One region of the Streptomyces sp. NPDC002092 genome, then DNA from elsewhere that is predicted to be linked to it. Evidence: riboswitches for the same ligand, from Rfam matches in the RefSeq annotation. Region 1 holds a riboswitch; each other region holds the start of a gene.
What was found. Region 1 has a riboswitch for cobalamin ahead of ACWCRD_RS20975 (prenyltransferase/squalene oxidase repeat-containing protein). Riboswitches for the same ligand answer to the same signal wherever they lie in the genome.

Region 1 (6,949 bases):
GGCGGCCACGAACTGCGGGACGTTCCAGGGGACCACGGCCGCCACGACCCCGACCGGCTCACGCCGCACCAGGATCTTCCCGAGCACGCCGTCGCGCTGCTCCTCGTAGGTGAAGTTGCGGGCGACGGTGATCGCCGAGTCCCACACCATCATCGCGCCGAGCGCCTGCGCGAGGACGCTCCAGGAGTACGGGGACCCGTTCTCGGAGGAGATCACGCGGGCGATCTCCTCGTGCCGTACGGCGATCGCGTCCTTGATCCGGGTGACGACCTCGATCCGCTCGTCGAGCGTCATCCGCGGCCAGGGCCCCTCGTCGAAGGCGCGACGGGCGACGGCGACGGCCCGGTCGACGTCCTCCCGGCAGGCGTGCGGCACCCGCCCGATGACCTCCTCGGTGTGCGGCGAGATCACCTCGATGACGTCCTTGCCGAGGGGGTCGGTCAACTCCCCGCCGATGAACAGCTGTCCGTGTTCCACGAGCTCGGTCATGGCCGACTGCCTCCCCGGAGCGCCTGTCTCTGACGGTTCATCAGATACGGCACTGATACCAGTTCCCCTCGGAGGAGTCCACGGGCCGCACACGAGTTGAGGGTGTGGGCAGGTGACTTGGGCTCCCATCGAAACGCGTTCTAGTTATAGTGGGCCGAGCGTGGCCGGTTCGCGGTGATTGGGGAGCCCATGACGCAGGTGTACGACCACGGCGGAGGCGTCCGGTCGGTCAAGGTCCCCATCCCGGACAATCCCCTCGGTCATACGCTGGTCTACGTCGTCGACACCGACCGCGGGCCCGTACTGGTCGACACGGGGTGGGACGACCCCGCTTCCTGGGAGACGCTCGCCGAGGGGCTGACGGCCTGCGGTACGGCGGTGGGCGAGCTGCACGGTGTCGTCATCACCCATCACCACCCCGACCACCACGGCCTCTCCGGCAGGGTGCGCGAGGCGTCCGGCGCCTGGATCGCCATGCATGCCGCGGACACGGCGATCGTGCGGCGCACCCGCGACACCCGGCCGGGACGCTGGTTCGCGTACATGACCGACAAGCTGATCGCCGCCGGCGCCCCCGAGGAGCACGTGGCGCCGCTGCGCGACGCAGCCCCCCGCACCACTCTGCCGGGCTTCTCCCCCGCCCTGCCCGACCGGGAGATCGTCCCCGCCGAGCTGCTCGACCTCCCGGGCCGCCGGCTGCGCGCGATCTGGACGCCGGGGCACACCCCCGGCCACGTCTGCCTGCACCTGGAGGAGCAGCATCCGGGTCAACTCCCGGGCCACGGGCGGCTGTTCTCCGGCGATCACCTGCTCCCCGAGATCACCCCGCACATCGGCCTGTACGAGGACCCCGACGACACCACGGTCACCGACCCCCTCGGCGACTACCTCGACTCCCTCGAACGCGTCGGCCGTCTCGCCCCCGCCGAGGTGCTCCCCGCCCACCAGCACGTGTTCGCCGACGCTCCCGCCCGCGTACGGGAGTTGCTGGACCATCACGAGGAGCGGCTCACCGGCCTCAGGGCCCTCCTGGTGGAGCCGCTCACCCCCTGGCAGGTCGCCGAGCGCATGGAATGGAACCGGCCCTGGGCCCAGATCCCGTACGGGTCGCGGAACATCGCGGTCTCGGAGGCCGAAGCGCATCTGCGGCGGCTGGTGAAGCTGGGGCGGGCGGAGGCGGTGGCGGGGAGCGGCCCGGTGACGTACGTGGCGGTGTAAAGCGGTCGCGTCCGGTGATCCGCCGCTGGTACCAACGGTCCCATGGACCCGTTGCAGCAACTCCTCGCCGAACGCGCCTGCGAGCGTCTGATCCTCGACTTCGTCCACCGCCTCGACCTCGGCGAACCGGCCTCCGTGGCCGAGCTGTTCACGGAGGACGGCTGGTGGGAGTGGCCCCCTCCGGGGGACGGCCGGCGGTCCGAGGGACGGGAGGCGCTGCGGAAGTACTTCGGCGCGCGTCCCGCGGACAAGCTCTCGCGGCGGGTGATGTCCAACATCCGCACCACGGTGACCTCGGCGGACACGGCCGAGGCCACCTCGTACTTCACGACGTACCGGATCGAAGGCTGGACGGGCGGCATGGTCTTGGCCGGCCCTCCCGTCCAAGTGGGCCACTACGAGGACACCTTCCGCCGCGTCGACGGCCGCTGGCTGCTCGCCTCCCGCACCCTGCACCTCCCCTTCGGCGGCCCGACCCCGCACATCGGCCGCGGCCCCCTCGAACCCGTCCGCACCGACCGCGCGCCCTACGTCCCCTTCGCCGACGGCAGCGCGCCGCCGCTGTCCCAAGGGGTGCGCAGCGGTCCGCTGCTGTTCACCTCCGGGCAGGGCCCGCTGGATCCCGCGACCGGGAAGATGCCCGCGGACTTCGGCGCGCAGGCGCGGCAGGTGCTCGCCAACGTCGAGGCCGTCGTCGCGGCGGCGGGCGGCGACCGGCGGTCGATCACACGCTGCACCTGCTATCTGGCCGACCGCACCCACTTCGCCGAGTTCAACCGCGTCTACCGGGCCTTCTTCACGGACTGCTCACCCTTGCCCGCTCGTACGACGGTGGTGGCGGAGCCGGTCCGGGAGGGGGTGCTGGTGGAGGTGGACGCGGTGGCCGTCGTCGGCTGAGCACGCCCCCTACGCGATCGCTCGTATCAACTCCTCTGCCTTTCCTAGGAGTTCGACCTCCTCTCGGCTCATCGTCGCGTTGGCCGCGCGCCGCCGTCGGGCCTCCGTCAGGCGCTCGTCGGTGAGGTGGGAGGGGCCGGCGAGGAGGGCGGCCGGCATGGCGCGGGCGGCGTCGGCGACCGGTTCGTTCCCGACGGCGACCTGCGCGAGGATCATGGCGGAGATGCCCCAGTCCAGGCCCGGGTGACCCTCCTCCGCATTCCTCCAGTCGATCACGTACGGCCCCTAGGACGTCACCATCACATTGTCGTTGATCCGGCCCGTGCCGAGCAGCCTCCCGTCGTCATGGGCCGAACATAGCGCCGCACGCCTCACAGGCGGCTCTCAGCGTTTTCCTACGGGCCGGTACAGTGGCCGGGTCGTCATCACGCCGTACGGGGGGAAGCCGGTGCAATTCCGGCGCTGACCCGCAACCGTGAAGCCGCCCCACGCCGGGCGGCCAGCCGGACTGCCCCGCGCGGTTGTGACCGGCTCACGTGCGTCGGCACCCGTCGGCGTGCGGCACCGTCGAGGCATACGGAGCCGAGCCGCCGGGGTCGTCCCGTGCTGCCCGCTCCCGCAGGGAGAGGCACCCGCCGATCATGAACGTCGTCCGCCGCAGCGCCGCGGCCCTGGCCGCCACCACCGTCGTACTCGGTGCAGCCGTCCCCGCCTTCGCCGCGTCCCCCTCGCCGTCCCTGCCCGCCGGGCTGTACGGCACCTCCGACCCGAAGTACGACGGCGTCTGGCGCCAGTCGCTGGCGCTGCTCGCGCAGGACACCGTGGGGGTGAAGCCGGCGGCGAAGGCGGTGGACTGGCTGGCGGGACAGCAGTGTGCCAACGGGGCGTTCGCGCCGTTCCGCGCGGACCCGGCGAAGGCCTGTGACGCGAAGCTCATGGTGGACACGAACAGCACGGGCGCCGCCGTGCAGGCCCTTGCCGCGCTCGGCGGACACGGGAGCGTCACCGGCAAGGCGGTCGCCTGGCTGAAGTCCGTGCAGAACGAGGACGGCGGCTGGGGCTACGCCCCGGGCGGAGCGAGTGACGCGAACTCGACGTCCGTCGTCATCGGCGCGCTGACCGCCGTGGGCGACAAGCCGGACCAGGTCGTGAAGGACGGCAAGTCCCCTTACGACGCCCTGCTGAAGCTCGCCCTCCCCTGCGGCGGCGACGGCTCGGGTGCCTTCGCCTTCCAGCCGGACAAGAAGGGCAGGCTGTCCGCCAACGCGGACGCGAGCGCGGCCGCGGTCGTGGGCGCACTCGGCAAGGGGCTGGCCGGGGACTCCCCCGAATCCACCGGCGCCACTCCGACGTGCAAGAAGGCCACCGGCCCCGAGCAGGCCGCGCAGAACGGTGCCGCGTACCTCGTCAAGGCCCTGGCCGAGGACAAGCACCTGACGTCGGCGCTGCCCGGCGCCAAGCCCCAGCCCGACTACGGCAACACGGCCGACGCGGTCCTCGCCCTCGCCACCGCGGGCCACGGCGACAAGGCTGCCGACGCCATGCGCTGGCTGGAGACCAACTCCGCCGCGTGGGCCCGGCAGGCCGGACCGGCCGCATACGCGGAGCTGATCCTCGCGGCGCACGCGGAGCACTTCGACGTCCACGACTTCGGCGGCCAGGACCTGGTCAAGCTCCTCAACGCGACCGGCCCCGCGCCCGCCAGGCACCGGCACAAGGCGGCCCACAGGGACGACTCCGGCGTCAGCGTCTGGTGGATGGTCGGCGTCGGCCTCGTCGGCGGCATCGGCGTCGGCTTCCTGATCAGCGGCCGCAAGAAGAAGGCGCAGCCGTGATACGCCGCTTCGCCCCGCTCCTCGCCGCCCTGTTCCTGACCCTGACCGGCAGCGGCCAGGCGCAGGCCGCCGGTTACCGCTACTGGTCCTTCTGGGACTACGACGCCGGTCACTGGACGTACGCCACCCAGGGCCCGGCCACCGCCCGCCCCTCCGACGGCGCCGTCCAGGGCTTCCGCTTCTCGGTGAGCGAGGACTCGGGCGACTCGGCGAAGCCGCGTGGGGCGGTGTCGTTCCCGGTGATCTGCGCGCGGACGCCCGCGCAGGACGGCAAGAAGCGCGTGGCGCTCGTCCTCGACTTCGGTACGGCGGCGGACGCACCGTCCGGGGAGACACCGCCGGTCCGTCGCACGGTCTGCGCGCGGGTGCCTGCCGACGGCACGACGGCGGATGCGCTGGCGGCGGTGGCGAAGCCGCTGCGGTACGACACGAACGCCCTGCTGTGCGCCATCGCCGGGTATCCGGAGAAGGGGTGCGGGGAGCAGGTCTCCGGCGGGAAGAAGCCGACAGCCGCCGCGCAGAAGGGGGACAAGACGGGCGGTCCGTCGGTCGGGCTGTTCGTGGGGGCGGGCGCAGTCGCGCTGCTGGCCGCAGCAGCCGTGTGGCAGGCACGGCGACGCAGGCATGCGTAGCCGCGCTGCCAAGCCCGCGCAAGCGGGCAATCGTGCCGCTCGCCCCCGTGGCCTGCGGGCATTCGTGCCGCCTGGGGCGGCACCCGACCCGAAGAACCGTCCCGCACAACTCCACCCCGGAGCCTGGTGGCTCTGGTCCCTGGGCCTGGGCACCGCAGCCACCCGCACCACCAACCCCCTCCTCCTCTCCCTCCTCATCACGGCGTCCGCGTACGTCGTCGTCACCTGCCGCCCCCGAACCCCCGGTTCCCACGCCTACTCCGCCTTCCTCAAACTCGCCCTCGCCGTCCTCCTCATCCGTCTCGTCTTCGCGGTCGCGCTCGGCTCCCCCATTCCCGGCACCCACGTGATCGCCACCCTCCCGGAACTCCCGCTCCCGCACTGGGCGCAGGGCATCCGCCTGGGCGGCAGGGTCACCGCCGAGTCGCTCCTCTTCGCCTTCTACGACGGCCTGAAACTGGCCACCCTCCTCATCTGCGTGGGCGCCGCGAACGCCCTCGCCAACCCGTCCCGTCTCCTCAAGTCCCTGCCCGGCGCCCTGTACGAGACCGGCGTCGCCGTGGTGGTCGCCCTCACCTTCGCCCCGAACCTCATCGCCGACGTCCAGCGGCTGCGCGCCGCCCGCCGTCTGCGCGGCCGCCCGGACAGCGGCATCCGCGGTCTGCTGCAGGTCGGGCTCCCCGTGCTTGAGGGCGCGTTGGAGCGTTCGGTCGCGCTCGCCGCCGCGATGGACGCCCGCGGCTACGGCCGCACGGCCGAGGTCCCGCCCGCCGTCCGCCGCACCACCGCCGCCCTCACCCTCGGCGGCCTGCTCGGCGTCTGCGCGGGAACGTACGGGCTACTCACCGCCGAAGGCGGCACATACGGCCTGCCCCTGCTGCTCGCCGGGGTCGTCGCGGCCCTGGCCGGTCTGCGGCTGGGCGGCCGGCGCAGTCTGCGTACCCGATACCGGCCCGACCGCTGGGACATCCGCGCCTGGCTGGTCACGGCCTCCGGCGCCGTGGTCGCCGCGCTGCTCACCCTTGCCGCCGACGCCGACCCGGCGGCCCTGAACCCCGGTGTCGTCCCGCTCGCCGCCCCCACGCTCCCCCTGTGGCCGGCGGCGGCCGTACTCCTCGCCCTGCTGCCCGCCTTCATCGCCCCGAAGGAGCCGTCGTGATCCGCTTCGAGGATGTTTCCGTGATGTACGAGGGGGCGGCCGAACCCACCGTCCGGGGCGTGGACTTCGAGGTCCCGGAAGGCGAACTGGTGCTCCTGGTCGGCCCGTCAGGAGTGGGGAAATCAACCGTTCTCGGCGCGGTCAGCGGTCTCGTCCCGCACTTCACGGGCGGCACCCTGCGGGGGCGCGTCACGGTGGCGGGCCGCGACACCCGTACGCACAAGCCGCGCGAACTCGCGGACGTGGTGGGCACGGTGGGCCAGGACCCGCTCTCCCACTTCGTGACGGACACCGTCGAGGACGAACTCGCCTACGGCATGGAGTCGTTGGGCCTGGCACCCGATGTGATGCGCCGCCGTGTCGAGGAGACCCTCGACCTCCTCGGCCTGGCCGACCTCCGCAACCGCCCCATCGCCACCCTCTCCGGCGGCCAACAGCAACGCGTCGCCATCGGCTCGGTCCTCACCCCGCACCCCCGGGTCCTGGTCCTCGACGAACCGACGTCGGCCCTCGACCCGGCGGCGGCGGAAGAGGTCCTGGCGGTCCTGCAACGCCTGGTCCACGACCTGGGCACCACTGTCCTGATGGCAGAACACCGCCTGGAACGGGTCATCCAGTACGCAGACCAGGTCGCCGTCCTGCCGACCCCGGGAGCCCCCGTGCAACTGGGCCCTCCGGCCGCCATGATGGCCGTATCGCCGGTGTATCCACCTGTGGTG
Region 2 (6,949 bases), on a different contig from region 1:
ATGACGGAGACGCAGTCCCCCGGCACTCCGGTACCGCCCGAGCGCACCCTCGCCGCCGAGTTCGACACCTCGCGCACGACGGTGCGGCAGGCACTGCAGGAGCTGGTCGTCGAGGGCCGCCTCGAACGCATCCAGGGCAAGGGCACCTTCGTCGCCAAGCCGAAGGTGTCCCAGGCGCTCCAACTCACCTCGTACACCGAGGACATGCGCGCCCAGGGCCTGGAACCCACCTCGCAGCTGCTGGACATCGGCTACATCACCGCCGACGACCGCCTCGCCGAGCTCCTCGACATCACGGCAGGCGGCCGGGTGCTCCGTATCGAACGCCTCCGCATGGCCAACGCCGAGCCGATGGCGATCGAGACGACCCACCTGAGCGCGAAGCGCTTCCCGGCGCTGCGCCGCTCGCTGGTCAAGTACACGTCCCTCTACACGGCGTTGGCCGAGGTCTACGACGTCCATCTCGCCGAGGCGGAGGAGACCATCGAGACCTCACTGGCCACCCCGCGCGAGGCGGGCCTGCTCGGCACGGACGTGGGCCTGCCGATGCTGATGCTCTCCCGCCACTCGTACGACAAGACGGGCGAGCCGGTGGAGTGGGTGCGGTCTGTTTATCGGGGGGACCGATACAAGTTTGTTGCCCGGCTCAAGCGGCCTGCGGAGTAGAGCCTGGCGGGGTGTGGGTCGGCCGGGGGTCCGGGGGTCATCCCCCGGGACAATGCAGCGTGGCCCGTCTGAAGCGCCCTCAGGACTGATTCGCCGTAGTACCGAACGCGGTGTAGCGCTTGCGCGACTCCTGTTCTACGGTCCTCCCGACTCCGTCTGGACGGGAGGACCGCCTCGTGCGTACCGCGAACGTCCGCTCCATCGTCATCTGGACCCTCGTCGCCCTGGTCTCAGCGGCGGGCTGGTCCGTGCTCGCGCTCTCCCGGGGCGAGAGCGTCTCGGCCGCCTGGATGGTCGCGGCAGCCCTCGGCTCGTACGCGATCGCCTACCGCTTCTACGCGAAGTTCATCGCGCACAAGGTGCTCAAGGTCGACGGCACCCGGGCCACCCCGGCCGAACGCCTCGACAACGGCATCGACTTCCACCCCACCGACCGCCGTGTCCTGCTCGGCCACCACTTCGCGGCGATCGCGGGTGCCGGACCCCTGGTCGGTCCGGTGCTGGCCGCGCAGATGGGCTATCTGCCCGGCACGATCTGGATCATCGCCGGCGTGGTCTTCGCGGGCGCGGTCCAGGACATGGTGGTGCTGTTCTTCTCCACGCGCAGGGACGGGCGTTCGCTCGGCCAGATGGCCCGCGAGGAGATCGGCCCCTTCGGGGGTGCGGCCGCGCTGATCGCCGCCTTCGCCATCATGATCATCCTGCTCGGGGTGCTGGCGCTGGTCATAGCGGATGCGGACGGACCGTCAGGAGGAGGACCCGCGCCAGGGTTTCCGCTGCCGCTGACAGCGATGTCGGGCTTTCACGGAATCGACATACCGATATGCGGACGAGGTCTTCCGCTCCCGTGACACCGTGACCTAGATTGCCTGCGCATTACACAAGTGATCAGTACGGGTGATCAGCGAGGGGACGGAGCCGGTATGTCAGATGTGTCCGAGGCGAGACCACCGGTGGTGACACCGGTCCGCGTGGTCATCGCCCTCTGTCTCGTGGCGCCCTTCGTGGCGATGCTCTGGGTGGGTTCCTACGCCAAGACGGACCCGGCGCTCGGCGGCATCCCGTTCTTCTACTGGTACCAGATGCTGTGGGTGCTGATCTCCACGGCGCTGACCATGACGGCGTACAAGCTGTGGCAGCGTGACCAGCGCGCCCGCGCCGCACAGAAGGGCGGTGCGGCGGAATGAACCACGGCGTGAACGGCGTCGCGCTCGGCGTCTTCATCTTCTTCTTCCTGGCCGTCACGGTCATGGGCTTCCTGGCCGCGCGCTGGCGCAAGGCCGAGAACGAGCAGAGCCTCGACGAATGGGGCCTGGGCGGCCGGTCCTTCGGCACCTGGATCACCTGGTTCCTGCTCGGCGGCGATCTGTACACGGCGTACACCTTCGTCGCCGTACCCGCGGCGATCTACGCTGCGGGCGCGGCGGGCTTCTTCGCCGTGCCGTACACGATCCTGGTGTACCCGCTGATCTTCACCTTCCTGCCCCGCCTGTGGTCGGTCTCGCACCGGCACGGGTACGTGACCACCTCGGACTTCGTGCGCGGCCGCTTCGGCTCGAAGGGGCTGTCGCTGGCGGTGGCCGTCACCGGCATCCTGGCGACGATGCCGTACATCGCCCTGCAGCTGGTGGGCATCCAGGCGGTCCTCGACGTCATGGGGATCGGCGGCGACGCGGGCTCCAACTGGTTCGTGAAGGACCTGCCGTTGCTGATCGCCTTCGGTGTGCTGGCGGCGTACACGTACTCGTCGGGTCTGCGCGCGCCCGCGCTGATCGCGTTCGTGAAGGACGCGCTGATCTACATCGTCATCGCCGTCGCGATCATCTACATCCCGATCAAGCTGGGCGGGTTCGACCACATCTTCGCCAAGGCGGGCGAGGCCTTCAGCGCGACCAACCCGGCGACGGGGAAGCCGCGCGGGGCGCTGGTCCCGGCCGAGGCGAACCAGTGGACGTACGCCACGCTGGCGTTGGGCTCCGCGCTCGCGCTGTTCATGTACCCGCACTCGATCACCGCGACGCTGTCCTCGAAGAGCCGTGACGTGATCCGGCGCAACACCACCATCCTTCCGCTGTACTCGCTGATGCTGGGCCTGCTCGCGCTGCTCGGCTTCATGGCGATCGCGGCGGGGGTCAAGGTCACCAACGGGCAGCTGGCGATCCCTCAGCTGTTCGAGGACATGTTCCCGAGCTGGTTCGCGGGCGTGGCCTTCGCGGCCATCGGGATCGGCGCCCTCGTCCCGGCGGCGATCATGTCGATCGCGGCCGCGAACCTCTTCACCCGCAACATCTACAAGGACTTCATCAAGCCGGACGCGACGCCGGAACAGGAGACCAAGGTCTCCAAGCTGGTCTCGCTGCTGGTGAAGGTGGGCGCCCTGGTCTTCGTCCTGACGATGGACAAGACGGTCGCCATCAACTTCCAGCTGCTGGGCGGCATCTGGATCCTGCAGACATTCCCGGCCCTGGTCGGCGGCCTGTTCACGCGCTGGTTCCACCGCTGGGCGCTGCTCGCGGGCTGGGCGGTCGGCATGGTCTACGGCACCCTCGCCGCGTACGGCGTCGCCTCGCCCACGCAGAAGCACTTCGGCGGCTCCAACGCGGCGATCCCCGGCATCGGCCAGATCGGCTACATCGGCCTCACGGCGTTCGTCCTGAACGTTCTGGTGACGGTGGTCCTGACCTTCGTACTCAAGGCCCTGAAGGCCCCGGAGGGCGTCGACGAGACGAAGCCGGACGACTACACGGCGGACGCGGGCGACCCGGGCGTCCAGGTGGAGCTGCCGCCGGCGACGGCGGGCGCGTCCCACTAGCGGTCACGGCGATCAGCGGGCCGTCGGAGAAATCCGGCGGCCCGTTGTCGTACCCGTCCGGCAGACTCGGGACCATGGACATCGTGATCAGACAGGCGGAACCCGGTGAGTACGAGGTCCTCGGTGAGATCACCGCCCAGGCCTATCTGCAGGACGGCCTGCTCACCTTCGGTGAAAGCGACTGGTATCTGGCCGAGTTGAGGGACGTCGCCAAGCGGGCGGCAGCCGCGGAGGTGCTGGTGGCCGACCTGGGCGGCCGGCCGATCGGCGGCGTCGCCTACGTCCCGTCCGGCGGCCCCATGGCGGATCTGGCCGGCCCGGGAGAGGCCGAGATACGCATGCTGGCCGTCGACCGGGCAGCGCGCGGCCGAGGCGCCGGAGAAGCCCTCGTACGCGCCTGTGTCGACCGGGCAAGAGCCGCGGAGTGCTCCGGCATCGTCCTGTGCACCCAGCCCGTCATGCACGCCGCCCACCGCATCTACGAGCGCGCCGGCTTCGTCCGCGCCCCCGAGCGCGACTGGAAGCCGATCCCGGGCGCCGAGTTCACGCTCCTCACCTATGAGTTGACACTCTGACACGCTCCGAAGTCGCCGCGACACAACATATGGGGGTGCTGTCCTCACCCGGCACAAGATGTATGCTCATGCTCGCTGTCGCCGCAGGGGAATCCGGTGTGAATCCGGAACTGTCCCGCAACGGTGTACCCATAGGTGTTCGCGCGCATATGGGCGTCAGTCCGAGGACCTGCCGACGGTGTGCCCGGCCCATCCGGCCCGGGTGCTTCGACGTCCGGGCCTCGTGGAGTGGGCCGGTGGACGCGACGCCGTGTGCGCTCGTGACTGCCCCCTGCCCTCCGCAAGGCCCCCGTGCCGAGCGAGGGAGAGCCTCACGTGACCATCGCGCCAGCAGACCCGGTTTCAGCCAGCGCCGCCGTGTCCGACGACGGCCTGGGAGCCGCGCTGCTGCGGACCCTGACCGAGCTGACCGCCGACCTCCCCGACGCCGACCCCGGCCGGGTCGCCGCCGCCGCGCTGCGCGGCCGGTCCGCCCGTGCGGACGAGACGCAGCTGCGCGAACTGGCCACGGAGGCGGCGGCCGGGCTCATCTCGGAGGACCCCGCGTACAGCAGGCTGGCAGCCAGGCTGCTGACGATCGGCATCGCCGCGGAGGCCGCCTCGCAGGGCGTCATGTCGTTCACGGAGTCCGTCGCCGTGGGCCATCGGGAGGGGCTGATCGCCGACCGCACGGCCGAGTTCGTACGGGTCCACGCCCACCGCCTCGACGCGCTGATCGACCTCGAAGCCGACGACCGCTTCGGCTACTTCGGCCTGCGCACGCTCCACAGCCGCTACCTGCTCCGGCACCCCCTCACCCGCAAGGTCATCGAGACGCCCCAGCACTTCATGCTGCGGGTGGCGAGCGGACTGGCCGAAGACACTGCATCTGATTCAAAGACGGGCAGCCGCTCGGTGGACGAAGTGGCCGCGCTCTACGGCCTGATGAGCCGCCTCGACTACCTTCCCTCCTCCCCCACCCTCTTCAACTCCGGCACCCGGCACCCCCAGATGTCGTCCTGCTACCTCCTCGACTCCCCACTCGACGAGCTGGACTCCATCTACGACCGCTACCACCAGGTCGCCCGCCTCTCGAAGCACGCGGGCGGCATCGGTCTGTCGTACAGCCGCATCCGCGCCCGCGGCTCCCTCATCCGCGGCACCAACGGCCACTCCAACGGCATCGTCCCGTTCCTGAAGACCCTCGACGCCTCGGTCGCCGCCGTGAACCAGGGCGGCCGGCGCAAGGGTGCGGCCGCCGTCTACCTGGAGACCTGGCACTCGGACATCGAGGAGTTCCTGGAGCTGCGCGACAACACCGGTGAGGACGCCCGCCGTACGCACAACCTGAACCTCGCGCACTGGGTCCCGGACGAGTTCATGCGCCGCGTGAACGCCGACGGGCAGTGGTCCCTGTTCTCCCCGGCGGACGTGCCGGAGCTGGTGGACCTGTGGGGCGAGGAGTTCGGCGCCGCCTACCGCAGGGCGGAGGAGGCGGGGCTCGCGAAGAAGACCATCCCGGCCCGCGACCTCTACGGCCGCATGATGCGCACCCTCGCCCAGACCGGCAACGGCTGGATGACCTTCAAGGACGCCGCCAACCGCACCGCCAACCAGACGGCCGAGCCGGGCCATGTCGTCCACTCCTCCAACCTCTGCACGGAGATCCTGGAGGTCACGAACGACGGCGAGACGGCGGTCTGCAACCTGGGCTCGGTCAACCTCGGCGCGTTCGTGGCCGGTGGGGACATCGACTGGGAACGGCTGGACGAGACGGTCCGCACGGCCGTGACCTTCCTGGACCGCGTGGTCGACATCAACTTCTACCCCACCGAGCAGGCGGGCCGCTCCAACGCCCGCTGGCGCCCCGTGGGCCTGGGCGCGATGGGCCTCCAGGACGTCTTCTTCAAGCTGCGCCTGCCGTTCGACTCCCCCGAGGCCAAGGCCCTGTCCACCCGTATCGCCGAGCGCATCATGCTCGCCGCGTACGAGGCCTCCGCCGACCTCGCCGAGCGGAGCGGACCGCTGCCGGCCTGGGAGAAGACCCGTACGGCCCGCGGCGTCCTGCACCCCGACCACTACGACACCGAACTCACCTGGCCGGAGCGCTGGGCGGCCCTGCGGGAGCGCATCGCGACCGTCGGCATGCGCAACTCGCTCCTCCTCGCGATCGCCCCCACCGCGACCATCGCGTCGATCGCGGGCGTGTACGAGTGCATCGAGCCGCAGGTCTCCAACCTGTTCAAGCGCGAGACGCTCTCCGGCGAGTTCCTCCAGGTCAACTCCTACCTGGTGAAGGACCTCAAGGAGCTCGGTGTCTGGGACGCCCGCACCCGCGAGGCCCTGCGCGAGGCGAACGGCTCGGTGCAGGACTTCACCTGGATCCCGGCCGACGTACGCGCCCTGTACCGCACGGCGTGGGAGATCCCGCAGCGCGGCCTGATCGACATGGCGGCGGCCCGCACGCCGTTCCTCGACCAGTCCCAGTCCCTGAACCTGTTCCTGGAGACGCCGACCATCGGCAAGCTCTCCTCGATGTACGCGTACGCCTGGAAACAGGGCCTGAAGACGACGTACTACCTGCGCTCCCGCCCGGCGACCCGCATCGCCCGCGCCGCCCGGGCCACCGTCCCCGTCCAGCAGGCGGCCGACCCCGAGGCCGTCGCCTGCTCCCTGGAAAACCCCGAGTCCTGCGAGGCCTGCCAGTGATGACCAGCACCACCCGTTCCCAGAACCTTCTCGACCCGGGCTTCGAGCTGACCCTGCGCCCCATGCGCTACCCGGACTTCTACGAGCGCTACCGGGACGCCATCAAGAACACCTGGACCGTGGAGGAGGTCGACCTCCACTCGGACGTCGCCGACCTCGCGAAGCTCACGCCCGCCGAGCAGCACCTGATCGGCCGCCTCGTCGCCTT
Region 3 (6,949 bases), on a different contig from region 1:
GGAGGAGATCTTCTCGGGAGTGGTGCAGGCACTGGAGCGGGAGGAGGAGCGCCCCACCTCGGAAGAGGTCCCCTGGCGCCGCCGCTCCTCCGGTCCGTGTTCCTGAGGCGGCCGGAAATCTGAACCGTCCCGAAAAGCTGTTGCTTCAAATTTAAAGCATGGGGTAGGGTTCCGGACCATGCAGCTGCTTCAAAACTGAAGCAGATATGGACGACCCCGGAGACCCGCATGCCCGACTTCCCCGCCGCCACCCCGCGCTCCCGCGTCCGGGTGCCGCTGCGCTTCCAGGACGGCTACAGCGTCGACGCCGAACTGGTCACCTTCCACGGCCTGACCGACGGCCAGGAGCACGTCGCCGTCGTCCTGGGCGACCCGGCTCCCGGTACAACGCCCCTGGTCCGCCTGCATTCCGAGTGCCTGACCGGTGACGTGTTCGGCTCGGCCCGCTGCGACTGCGGTCCGCAGCTGCGCGAGGCGGTCGAGCGGATCGCGGACCGCGGCGGCGTACTGCTCTACCTGCGCCAGGAGGGCCGCGGCATCGGCCTCTACAACAAGCTGGACGCCTACGCCCTCCAGGACCAGGGCCTCGACACCTACGAGGCGAACGCGGCCCTGGGGCTGCCCGAGGACGACCGTGACTACACGGCGGCCGCGCAGATGCTGGAAGCCCTGGGCATCGGCAGCCTGGACCTGCTGTCCAACAACCCCGACAAGGCCGGTCAGCTCCGCGATCTGGGCATCGACGTCCAGGACCGCGTCCCCACGGGCGTCTTCACCACCGCCCACAATGTCCGCTACCTGCGCGCGAAGGTCCTCCAGACCCAGCACACGCTGCCGCTGGCGGAGCTGAGCGCGGGCTGATCCGGGCCGGCTCGGGCCGATGACCGCGGGGTGCCGGGCAGCCGCCGTTCACCACACGCACGGCAGCAGTACGTCGATCACCGTCGGCCCGCCGACCGGGCTGGACACCTCCACGGTCCCGTCCAGCGCGGCGCCCAGCGGCGGGACGGACGCTTTTGGGGCCTAGGAGGTACCCCCAGGGGCGGCGCGGGTGGGCGCAGGCACACCCCGCAGCGCCGGACCGCGCTCGCGCCTCACGCAGTCGTGGCCGCCCGGGCAGCCAACAGCCGTAGTACCTCCGCAAGTCGGCGGCGCACCTCCGGATCGTCTACGACCCCGTCCACGCCGACCGTCTCGCGCCGCACCGGGACCTTCACGCAGGCCGCCTCCACGATGTCGGCGCCGGTGTAGCCGAGCACCGTCCGCAGCGTGGCCTCCGCGCCCTGGCCGCGCCCCGGTGCGGCCGCGTTGACCCAGGCCACCGGCTTGTCGCAGATCTCGGTGCCGCCGACCGTCCAGTCGAGCAGGTTCTTGAACGCTCCCGGCAGGGTCCCCGCGTACTCCGGAGCACAGACCAGCACCCCGGCCGCCCCCTCGATCGCCGCCCGCAGCCCGGCCACGGCCTCCGGCAGCGGATCCACGTCGTCATCCGGGTTGAAGTGCGGAAGGCCCGCCAGACCGTCGTAGAACACGGCCTCCACCGGCACCGACGGCGCCACGGCCCGCGCGGTGCGCAACACGGCCTCGTTGGTGGAGCCGACCCGCAGACTCCCGGACAGCAAAAGGATCACCGGCAACGTGGACATCGGCCCAACTTACTGCGTACCGGCCCCCTTTCCGGCGCGCCACAGCCACTCGTCCGCCCTGCCGCCCCTATCTTCGACCCCAACATGTTGTGGCAGAAGGCGAGTTGGTGCCCACAGATTGTGTACAAGGGTGCACTGTGCCGGAATTGGGCCACGGATGTCCCAGGCAGCCGCAGATCGACGACGAGTGAGGGCGTTCATGACTGAGCGATTCGGGGACGGTACGACACGGGCGGCCGGCGAGACCCGGGCGGTGGCGCGGACCGCCGTACCGCGCCCCGCCAGGCGGATGCGGTCGACGACCCGGTCGTTCAGCGTCGGCGAGGGCAAGGGATACCTGACCGTCGCGCACGCCCCCGATGGCCGCGTCACCGGGGTGATGGTCCGCATGGCCAAGCAGGGCTCCACGCTCGCGGGCATGATGGACGCCTTCTCCTCGACCGTCACCCGGGGCCTCCAGCACGGCGTCCCGCTCGAAATCCTCGTCGCGGACTACGTCGGGACGCGCTTCGAGCCCTCCGGCCTCACCAACGACCCGGACATCAAGCAGGCCGGCTCCGTCATCGACTACGTCGGCCGCCGCCTCGCCCTCGACCACCTGCCCTACGAGACCCGGGCCGGCCTCGGCATCCTCACCGCCGCGGAACGCGCCGCGAAACAGACCCTCGACGGTGTCGGCGAGGCCGTCTGGACCGATCTCGTGGGCCTGTCCATGTCCGCACCAGTGGTGGGGCGGCCGCGCCGCGGCTGACGGTCGTACGAAAAAACGACACGGCGCGCAAACAACCCAAAGATCCCAAATGACTACTATCAGTGCATATATTGTCACAATACGTAGCCAAGCCAGGGCGTCGCGCCCGGGCAAGAAAGGGTCTAACCATGCGCAAGTTTCAGCGTGTTGCCGTCGTAGCCGCGGCGATCGCGAGCCTCTCCGCCTTCGGTGCCGGCGTCAGCTCCGCCCACGACCACGGCCACGACGACGAGGGCGTCACCGCGGTGGCCAACTCGCAGTCCAACGCCGTGGCCTACGACGACGACAGCCGCAGCGGGCGCCACGGCAGCCCGGACGCGGCCCCCGCCTTCACGACAGGGAGCGACTTCAACCTCGGGAACGTCACTCCGCCGGCATCCAAGTAACGAAGCACCGCCCGGCAGGCCGCGAGGAACGGCCACGGCCTGCCGGGCGCTCCGCCCGGCAGGCCGCTCATCCGGCAGCAGCCGTCCGCGACTACTTGCCGAAGGCGTTGCTGCAGCCCATGTCCGAGCCCTCGGAGGTGCTCTGCGCCCCCGTGTTGCCCTCGCCGTTGAGGGCGTTGCCCAACAGGCCGTCGATGAGCCCGACCTCACCAAGGACGCTGATGTTCAGGTCGTGCGACCTGCAAGTGGTGCTCTGCTGGACGCCGACGCCACCGTCGGCATGGGCGCCGCCTGCGCCCAGAAACGCGACACTCCCGAGGGCGGCGACCAGGACGGCGGCCTTGCGAAGCTTGTGCATGTCATCTCCGGTGGAGCGAAGTGGATGCGACCTGTGACAGATCAACTCCTTGCTGCAACGGGAGATTAGTGCGAAATACCCCAAAACGGACGGCAGCGCGCCAGGTTTCGTGATCTCAAACGTGATCTCACCCGGAAGCGCCGCTGGGGACGGCCTCAGGTGACGCGGAGAACCGCCCGTCGGCGGATGTCCGCCGCGGAGCGCCCGACCTTGATCTCGAACGTGCCCGGCTCGACGACCGTGCGCATCTCGCCGTCCACCAGGGTGAGATCGCGGCTCGGCACGATGCCGAAGGTGACGGTGACCCGCTTCCCGGGCTCCACATGGCCCTTCCGCACACCCCGCAGCCGGATGTACAGCAGCAACGCCGACGCCTGGTCGTCCGCCCAGCGCCAGCCCCTCGGGAAAGATGGTCGAGCCGGGTCCGACCGAGCCGTGGGTGCCCTCGCTGATCTGCAGCAGGGGGATGCCGAGCGGGTTGGCGCGGGCGAGGCGCTGCAAGTGGTTGTGCTGCAGCGCCTGTTGCCGCGGGCTCAGTGGACGAGGCACCGGGACGGAGCCGGAGAGGGACTGGTTGGCCAGGCCGAAGAACCCCCCGCCCGGGCCCAGCCTCATCCGGTCCGCCTTCCTCCCGACCACCGTGGCGCCGGGCACGTACGCCTCCCGGTGCTCCCGCGTGCCGGTCGGATCCGTGGAGTCGCCGAGGAGTGCCTGGGGCAGACAGACCGGGATGTTCAGCTGCGCGATCTTGTCGGCGACGGTCATTCGGGCCAGCAGGACGTCGACTCGCCGTCCTCGGGGGGCCTTCACCATCGGCGTCACGAGACCCGTACAGGCGGCCACCGCCAGGCCGGCGAAGGCCCGACGCGAGATCTTCGCTTTGTCCATGACGGCAGCCTCGCAGCGGCGAACCGAGCCGGGCAGCGGCCGAAATGCTGAACCACGGCGACTTTGGTCGCTGCTTGCACCGACTGAAGTCGAGAGGCGATGGACGCTGTGCCGTCAGCCGGTGTCGGCGGTGCGGGCGCTCCAGCGTTCCTCGACCTTGGCCAGGCGCCAGTACACGACCGCCATGGCCCAGACGGCCACGAACAGACCGACGATGACGTAGCCGACGTTGTCCAGGTCCAGCCCGGATATCCAGCCGGTGACGGCGTCCTGCAGACCGAGCTTGTCGTGCAGCACGCCGACCAGTTCGATCGTGCCGACGAAGAAGGCCACTGCGATGGACAGGCCGGTGATCGTGAGGTTGTAGAACACCTTGCGAACGGGGTTGGAGAACGCCCACTGGTAGGCGAAGTTCATGAAGGTGCCGTCGAGGGTGTCGAACAGGCTCATGCCCGCCGCGAAGAGCAGGGGCAGGCACAGGATCGCGTACCACGGCAGCCCGGCGGCGGCGCCGTTGCCGGCCAGGGCGAGCAGCAGGACCTCGGTCGTGGTGTCGAAGCCGATCCCGAACAGGAAGCCGAGAGGGAACATCTGGCCGGGGCGGCGGATGGACCTGGTGAGGCGTCCCAGGATGCGGTTCATGAAGCCGCGCGAGTCCAGGTGCGCCTCCAGCTCCGCCTCGTCGTAGTGTCCGGCCCGCATCGCACGGAAGACGCGTGCGATGCGGACGAGGGCGACGAGGTTGAGGGCGGCGATGAGGTACAGGAAGCCGCCGGAGACCGTGGTGCCCACCGTGCCGAGCACCTGGTGGGTCGGGGAGCTGTCGTTCATCAGGGTGCCGGCGAGGTGCGCGCCCCCGGCGACCAGCGCGGCCATGACGACCACCACGCTGGAGTGCCCGAGCGCGAACCAGAAGCCCACCGACACCGGCCGCTTTCCGTCGGCCATCAGCTTGCGGGTGGTGTTGTCGATGGCGGCGATGTGGTCGGCGTCGAAGGCATGCCGCATGCCGAGCGTGTAGGCGGTGATGCCGAGGCCGACCCCGAACGCCTGGGTACCGACCGCGTAGTGATGGGGGATCACGAGGAGGAAGAGGATCCCGAAGGCGGCCACATGCAGAGCGACGATCACAGCCAGCAGGCCCGCGGTCCTGACGGTGTCCTCGCGACGCCAGCGGAAGGACGGGGCGGCGGCGGTTTCGGGCACGCCTTGGGACACGGTCATTCGGTCACGCTCCAGCACCTCGTGGATCAGCTTCGTGATGCCGTGGCCGGTCTCCTGGCTGACGGGTCCTACGTCCGCCGCCCGCCTTCCCAACCGCCTTGCGGCGGCCAGTGGCTGTCCCCTGCGGGACGTGGGCGACGAACTCCCCGATCACAGTGGCGAGGGCCGCTCCGGACTGAGCCCCTGAAGGCTGTCACCGGCTTCCCGAACACCACGGCCCGCTCACCCTAGAAGGCCGCAGGCAGTGGCTGCAAGGCTGCACAGCTGAACAGGTATGGAGATCGGCAGCTGTTCGCTGCGATGATGGACCCATGCATCTCGTCCCCGCGGAACACGCCGGGCGGCGCACCATTGACGGCCATCGGGTCTGCGATGCCATCGCCGCCGTCGGCGACCCCGAGCGCGTGCGCGCCTGGGCCGATCGCTTCTCGCTGCTCTCCGATCCCGGACGCCTGTCCTTGCTGTTCGCCCTCCAGGAGGCCGGCCCCATCGCCGTCTCCGACCTCGCCGTCGCCAGCGGCATGCGGGACACGGCCGTCTCCCAGGCTCTGCGTCTCCTGCGGACCGCGGGCATCGTCGAGGGCGAGAAGGACGGCCGGATCGTGCGCTACCGACTCGTCGAGGGCCCGATCTCCGCGCTGCTGAAACACTGCACGCCGGAATCGACAGGGGAAGGCGGCTCGGGCTGACGGTATGTGCGGCTGCTCACGCACCGGCCCGAAAACGCCACAGCGCCCGGCCCGACCGAAGCCGACTCAGGCGCTGCGTAGCAGGTCGGAGGGCATATCCCCCGCCTACCACCGGTAGGCCCTGTGGGACTCGAACCCACAACCAATGGCTTAAGAGTCCTGATGGGATCTTGCTTCGTCCGCACCGTGATGGTCTCTGCTGGATCATCCGCTCACGCATCGCTCACGCATCCCGACTCGTTCAATGTGAGGGGCCTGCGCACCGGACGACGCGTGGAGGCCCCCTTTCGCGCCGACTCAGAAGCTCGTCAGCGTCCCCGGCAGGTTGAACGTCTGGTACGTCCCCTTGTCCAGGTCCACCAAGGTCGCGGTGCTGTCCGAGAACATCACCCAGCCATCCCGCGTGTGCCGCAGCAGAGACGAGCTGTCCATGCCCTTGACTGTCACGCGCCGCAGTTCACGCCCGCTCCTCCGGTCCAGCTCGATGAGATCGCTGTCCTCACCGGAGCTCACCGCGACCACGACGGTGTTCTTCGACGCCTGCACGGCATCGACCCTTCCGCCGACTGCGCTCACCACCGTTGCCTCGTCAGCGTTCTTCAGGGTCACTTTCACCGTGGTTCCCTGGCTGTTCCGGGTAGGGGTACCGGCCAGGACCGGCGTGCCTGCCGGACATGCCAGTTGCTGCACCTGCACACCCCCGGCCCCCCCGACCTGCCTGGTCCTGCCGGTGGTGAGGTCGAGCACACTCGCCTTCACGTCGGATCCCTGTCCGGTAGCCAGGCACACCGTGTCACTGGACGGATCGGACGCCGCCAGCGTGACCGGTCCCGGAACCTGCACGTCCCGGACCTTCCTCCACGTCTTCGCATTGCGTATCAGCACACTGGTGGTTTCGCTGTCCGCCGTGGCAGCACTCTGATCGCTTCCGGAGGAGTCATGAACGGCCGCGACCAGGTTCTTGCCCGGCACGAGTTCACGTAGCCGCTCCGTATCGTCTTTCTCCT

Region 2: another riboswitch for cobalamin. It lies ahead of ACWCRD_RS31930 (ribonucleoside-diphosphate reductase subunit alpha); the one in region 1 lies ahead of ACWCRD_RS20975 (prenyltransferase/squalene oxidase repeat-containing protein).
Region 3: another riboswitch for cobalamin. It lies ahead of ACWCRD_RS36930 (HoxN/HupN/NixA family nickel/cobalt transporter); the one in region 1 lies ahead of ACWCRD_RS20975 (prenyltransferase/squalene oxidase repeat-containing protein).

What each region holds. Positions count from the first base shown of each region.
Region 1 covers NZ_JBSFDG010000008.1:356,611-363,559, reverse strand. The annotation lists gene ACWCRD_RS21000 (aldehyde dehydrogenase) at 1-489, opposite strand, end outside; gene ACWCRD_RS20995 (MBL fold metallo-hydrolase) at 679-1,707, shown strand; partial or broken gene ACWCRD_RS20990 (nuclear transport factor 2 family protein) at 1,750-2,196, shown strand; gene ACWCRD_RS20985 (RidA family protein) at 2,191-2,604, shown strand; gene ACWCRD_RS20980 (hypothetical protein) at 2,614-2,880, opposite strand; cobalamin riboswitch at 2,996-3,126, shown strand; gene ACWCRD_RS20975 (prenyltransferase/squalene oxidase repeat-containing protein) at 3,246-4,439, shown strand; gene ACWCRD_RS20970 (SCO2322 family protein) at 4,436-5,071, shown strand; gene ACWCRD_RS20965 (energy-coupling factor transporter transmembrane component T) at 5,064-6,230, shown strand; gene ACWCRD_RS20960 (ABC transporter ATP-binding protein) at 6,227-6,949, shown strand, end outside.
Region 2 covers NZ_JBSFDG010000015.1:196,694-203,642, forward strand. The annotation lists gene ACWCRD_RS31905 (GntR family transcriptional regulator) at 1-666, shown strand, start outside; partial or broken gene ACWCRD_RS31910 (carbon starvation CstA family protein) at 843-1,404, shown strand; gene ACWCRD_RS31915 (DUF3311 domain-containing protein) at 1,590-1,853, shown strand; gene mctP (monocarboxylate uptake permease MctP) at 1,850-3,478, shown strand; gene ACWCRD_RS31925 (GNAT family N-acetyltransferase) at 3,553-4,053, shown strand; cobalamin riboswitch at 4,116-4,244, shown strand; gene ACWCRD_RS31930 (ribonucleoside-diphosphate reductase subunit alpha) at 4,369-6,741, shown strand; gene ACWCRD_RS31935 (ribonucleotide-diphosphate reductase subunit beta) at 6,741-6,949, shown strand, end outside.
Region 3 covers NZ_JBSFDG010000020.1:137,314-144,262, reverse strand. The annotation lists gene ACWCRD_RS36965 (MarR family winged helix-turn-helix transcriptional regulator) at 1-106, shown strand, start outside; gene ACWCRD_RS36960 (GTP cyclohydrolase II) at 229-861, shown strand; gene ACWCRD_RS36955 (NADPH-dependent FMN reductase) at 1,095-1,646, opposite strand; gene ACWCRD_RS36950 (TSCPD domain-containing protein) at 1,846-2,397, shown strand; gene ACWCRD_RS36945 (hypothetical protein) at 2,526-2,783, shown strand; gene ACWCRD_RS36940 (hypothetical protein) at 2,875-3,141, opposite strand; gene ACWCRD_RS36935 (fibronectin type III-like domain-contianing protein) at 3,297-3,506, opposite strand; gene ACWCRD_RS36930 (HoxN/HupN/NixA family nickel/cobalt transporter) at 4,144-5,253, opposite strand; cobalamin riboswitch at 5,281-5,484, opposite strand; gene ACWCRD_RS36925 (ArsR/SmtB family transcription factor) at 5,565-5,942, shown strand; gene ACWCRD_RS36920 (hypothetical protein) at 6,240-6,949, opposite strand, start outside.